DNA from 2 places in the Colwellia sp. M166 genome. Region 1 is predicted to be linked to the other one. Evidence: riboswitches for the same ligand, from Rfam matches in the RefSeq annotation. Region 1 holds a riboswitch; the other holds the start of a gene.
The links. Region 1 has a riboswitch for thiamine pyrophosphate ahead of thiC (phosphomethylpyrimidine synthase ThiC). Riboswitches for the same ligand answer to the same signal wherever they lie in the genome.

Region 1 (2,490 bases):
ATAGCACTATCAGCAAAAGCATCAATACCAATAAGCGGCTTACGTACTTCACTAACGATATCCAATTTGCCTATTACTTCTTCGAGCATAGCAACAACTTCTAACGGGTTTTCACTATAATCAATACCAACACTTAGCTCTAACAACGAATCATGGCGCGAATTGTGTAAAATCTCACCAACAATATGTTTATTTGGAATGGTAATTTCGACGTTATCTTCATCCGATAAAATAGTATAAGCCAGTAGCACTTCTTTCACTAGCCCGGTAACACCTTGTACTGTAATGGTATCACCAACAACAAAAGGACGAATGATGATGATATTGAAACCAGCGGCATAGTTAGCTAATAAGCCTTGTAACGCTAAACCAGCACCTAATGAAATAGCACCAATAGCGGCAATAAATGGCGTAACACTGATACCTAACTTACCTAAAGCCACTATCGTGATCATCACCACAATCAGCATTTTACTGGTGTTAGCTAAAAAGCGGCTTAAGGTGACATCAAGCTTATGTCGCTCACATAACTTCAACACAACGTTGGCGATTTTACCGGCAAACATGTAGCCAATAATGAAAATTATAAAGGCACCAATTAATTGGAAGCTGTAGTTAGTAAAAAACTCGACAATAATATTATAAATACGGCCAACTTGGTCCAGTTCATCTTTCAGTAACAGGGTGGGATCTAAAGTTCTAGTTATTTGCTCAGTGTTGCTAGCGGTGCTCGATTCGGCCATAAATTAATTCCATATAGTTTGCGTTGCTCTGTTGCGCTATATTACGACAATTTGGCGCCAAATTTATCATATAATTCACCGTTAACCGATAAAACAACGCTTTTTTAGGCTGTAACTTCTGGTGGAACATGCTCGCTTATCATGAGAATAAAATAGTCGCTTGTGAATTAATTTATTAAAAACCTTTGCTTAACCAACAAAATACACGTTAGAATCTAGCCACGTTTAATACCTAGACCGTATTAAACGTATTGACTTGTCGGAGTGCCAAAGGGCTGAGATCGCGAAAGCGGGATCCGTAGAACCTGATTAGATTAACATCTGCGAAGGGAACAAGTGAGTGACTCCAATAGCTATTGTTAAATATTGCTCTTGAACTTGCTCCTCGTTACTACCCCAATAAAGCTCCGCCTATTTTTTATATAATAAAAGGCGAGAGAACATGAGTTCATTATCAAGACGCGAACGTCGAAACCAAGCAACAGAATTTTTAACAAACGTTGCTGATCAATCATTCCCAAATTCTAAAAAAGTGTACGTACCGGGCAAGATACACGATATTCGTGTCGGTATGCGCGAAATATCTTTGTCTGATACCTTAGTCGGTGGCGACAAAAACACCCCTAACCACGAAAAAAATCCGCCTTTATGTGTTTATGATACTTCGGGGTTCTATACCGACGACACTGTCAACATTGATGTCCATAAAGGTATTCCACGGTTACGTGAACAATGGATAACATCACGCAACGATGTTGAATTTTTACCAGAAAAATCATCTTCCTACAGTCAGCAACGCTTAGCAGATGAAGGGCTTGACCACATTCGCTTTGAACACTTACCGAAAGTACGTAAAGCTAAAAAAGGTAAAAATGTCACGCAAATGCATTATGCTCGTCAAGGTATTATTACCCCTGAAATGGAATATATTGCTATTCGCGAGAATATCAAACGTCAAGAAGTGAAAGACGAAATACTGCTGCAACAGCACCCAGGGCAGTCATTTGGCGCTAGCATTCCTGAACAAATCACCGCAAAATTTGTCCGTGATGAAGTAGCAAGAGGTCGGGCAATAATACCGGTAAACATTAACCACCCTGAAGTTGAACCTATGATCATTGGGCGAAATTTTTTGATCAAAGTAAACGCTAATATTGGCAATTCAGCCGTTACCTCTTCTATTGAAGAAGAAGTTGAAAAGCTCGTTTGGTCAACCAAATGGGGCGCAGATACGGTCATGGATCTTTCGACCGGTCGCTATATTCATGAAACCCGTGAATGGATCATTCGCAACTCTCCGGTGCCGATTGGCACGGTACCAATTTATCAAGCCTTAGAAAAAGTTAACGGTGTCGCCGAAGATCTTACTTGGGAAATATTTCGCGATACCTTAATTGAGCAAGCAGAGCAAGGGGTTGATTACTTTACTATTCACGCCGGTGTTCTGCTGCGCTACGTACCAATGACCGCTAAACGGGTTACGGGTATTGTCTCTCGTGGTGGCTCAATTATGGCGAAGTGGTGTTTGGCCCATCATAAAGAAAACTTTCTCTATACGCATTTTGAAGACATTTGCGAAATATTAAAAACCTACGATGTCTCTTTTTCATTAGGCGATGGTTTGCGTCCGGGGTCGGTGGCTGATGCGAATGATGAAGCACAATTTTCTGAGTTACGCACTTTAGGTGAGTTAACAAAAATAGCTTGGCAGCATGAGGTACAAACCATTATTGAAGGCCCTGGTCAT
Region 2 (2,490 bases), 1.2 Mb from region 1:
AGCCGATTCTTTTAGTAGCCTTGCATGGGGTTTGGTATTTGTGTTTTTCATTATTTATTGTTTGTTGGCGATACCATTTAAATCTTATGTACAGCCACTTATCGTAATGTCAGTGATCCCGTTCGGCGCTATTGGCGCGATTGTTGGCCACTGGATCATGGGTATGGATTTAACCATTATGAGCTTATTGGGCTTAATGGCCTTAATAGGGGTGGTGGTTAATGACAGTTTAGTTTTAGTGGATTTTATTAATGCTAAAGTACGTTTAGGAGAGAAAGCACATGATGCGGTATTAATGGCAGCTCAATCACGTTTTCGGCCTGTTATGTTGACCTCATTAACCACCTTTATTGGTTTAATGCCACTATTGTTTGAAAAAGCGACACAAGCACAGTTTTTAATACCTATGGCGGTTTCACTGGGTTTTGGTATTATCTTCGCAACGTTTATCACCTTGATACTGGTGCCAGTAAATTACTTACTGGTTGAAGACATGAAAAGCTTAACTTCTCGTAGTAAAGAAAAGTTAGTTAATCAGTTAAGTTAGCCAATACGTAACTTAGTTTAAATAATATTACTCAAGCGGATGACATTTTACTTTGTCATTCGCTTCACAATCGTTAAACTATCAAGAAAATACAACCACAGCATAAGGCTAAATCATGGCTGATAATAAAGCGCCAGAAGAAACCATATTTTCCAAAATTATTCGCCAAGAAATTCCAGCTCCGTTACTTTTTCAAGATGAACTCGTGACAGCATTTCGTGATATTACTCCACAAGCAAAAAGTCACATTTTAATTGTCCCTAACAAACTTATACCAACGGTTAATGATATCGAGCCAGAAGATGAGTTAACTATTGGCCGAATGTTCACAGTTGCAAAAAAATTGGCAAAAGCAGAGGGCATAGCTGAAAATGGTTATCGTTTGATCATGAACTGTAACCAAGATGGCGGCCAAGAAATTTATCATATTCATATGCATTTAGTGGGTGGTCAACCGCTAGGGCGAATGTTAGCGCCTAAGTAAGCTTTAATTTAGCGTAGATAATTTAACGCTGACAGTAATTAAGTTAATGATAATCAAATCTAACTTATAGCGTAAAATTCAGCTTTTACACTGTACATTTAAATAAATATTGTTAGTATGCATATCGAACCAAGGGGTGCCTGGAAATCGTTAACGATTTTTAATGGCTGAGATGCGAAGCGAACCCTTAGAACCTGAACCGGATAGTACCGGCGTAGGAATGGTTACGCTAATCGCCTATCATTCTGTAAAATTACACTTTGCTGTTAGCATAGCTGCAAGCAATGATAATTCTACAGTTTGTTACTGAGCAGCTCTCTAACTTCCCACATGCCGGATCCCATAACATATTCTTAATCGAATTTATGAGATCATAATGAACATTTCTAAATCTTCTATATCGATAGCAATTACAACAGCTTTAATATCTTTATCGAGCGTAGCTCAAAGCAACTCAGTGGATGACATTGAACGCATAACAGTCACTTCTAGTTTTAATAACCAACCTTTAGCGCAAGCTCCAACCAGTGTGGCTATTATTGGTGAACAACAAATTAACGATCAAGCAATTCAACATTTTGAAGAATTAATTAATAGTGTTGCCAACTTAAACTTTTCTGGCGGAACTTCTCGTCCAAAATACTTACAAATCCGCGGTGTCGGGGAGCGTTCAGAATATCGTGGTGCGCCAAATTCATCTGTTGGTTTTATCGTTGATGATATTAACCTCTCCGGTTTGGGAATGGCTGCGTCAATGTACGACGTGCAGCAAGTTGAAGTCTTAAGAGGGCCACAAGGTGCTCGATATGGCGCCAACGCACTGGCGGGACTGATATATATCAAATCAAACGATCCTACTCAAACACCAGAGCATGGTTTTAAAGCCACAGCAGGTAATGACGATTTATTTAACCTAGCGGGTTATAGCGCTGGTGCCATTACTGACAAGCTGAGTTATCGAGTTTCAGTAGAGCAGCATCAACAAAATGGCTATCGAGATAACGTTTATCTTAATAAAGATGATACCAATGCAATTGATGAGTTCTCTGGTAAGTTTAAACTGCGTTACATTGCCAGTGATGATCTTAATATCGATTTTACCTATCTATTTGCTGATAACGACAATGGTTTTGATGCCTGGACACTCGATAATAATGGCTTTGATACCACTACTGACGATCCTGGTGTTGATAAACAAAAATCTCACGGTGCAGCGTTAAAGTTTAGTTATAACGGTTTATCTTTTGCTAGCTTTGATGCTATCACTAGTTACACCACGACTGAACATCAACACGGTTATGACGGTGACTGGGCTAATGATGATTACTGGGCTAGTAAGTCGTGTATCGATGACGATGTTGCTGCTCCTTGTGAATATAACTATCTCTGGAACAAAACGGCAAAAAGAGATGTATGGTCGCAAGAATTTAGGTTGACCTCAAATGAATCGTCTCGTATT

Region 2: it holds a riboswitch for thiamine pyrophosphate, as region 1 does, so the genes downstream of both, FGD67_RS03170 (TonB-dependent receptor) here and thiC (phosphomethylpyrimidine synthase ThiC) in region 1, are expected to answer to the same signal.

What each region holds. Positions count from the first base shown of each region.
Region 1 covers NZ_CP040755.1:1,906,105-1,908,594, forward strand. The annotation lists gene FGD67_RS08645 (mechanosensitive ion channel family protein) at 1-743, opposite strand, end outside; TPP riboswitch at 994-1,092, shown strand; gene thiC (phosphomethylpyrimidine synthase ThiC) at 1,186-2,490, shown strand, end outside.
Region 2 covers NZ_CP040755.1:683,183-685,672, reverse strand. The annotation lists gene FGD67_RS03180 (efflux RND transporter permease subunit) at 1-547, shown strand, start outside; gene FGD67_RS03175 (HIT domain-containing protein) at 663-1,031, shown strand; TPP riboswitch at 1,154-1,269, shown strand; gene FGD67_RS03170 (TonB-dependent receptor) at 1,408-2,490, shown strand, end outside.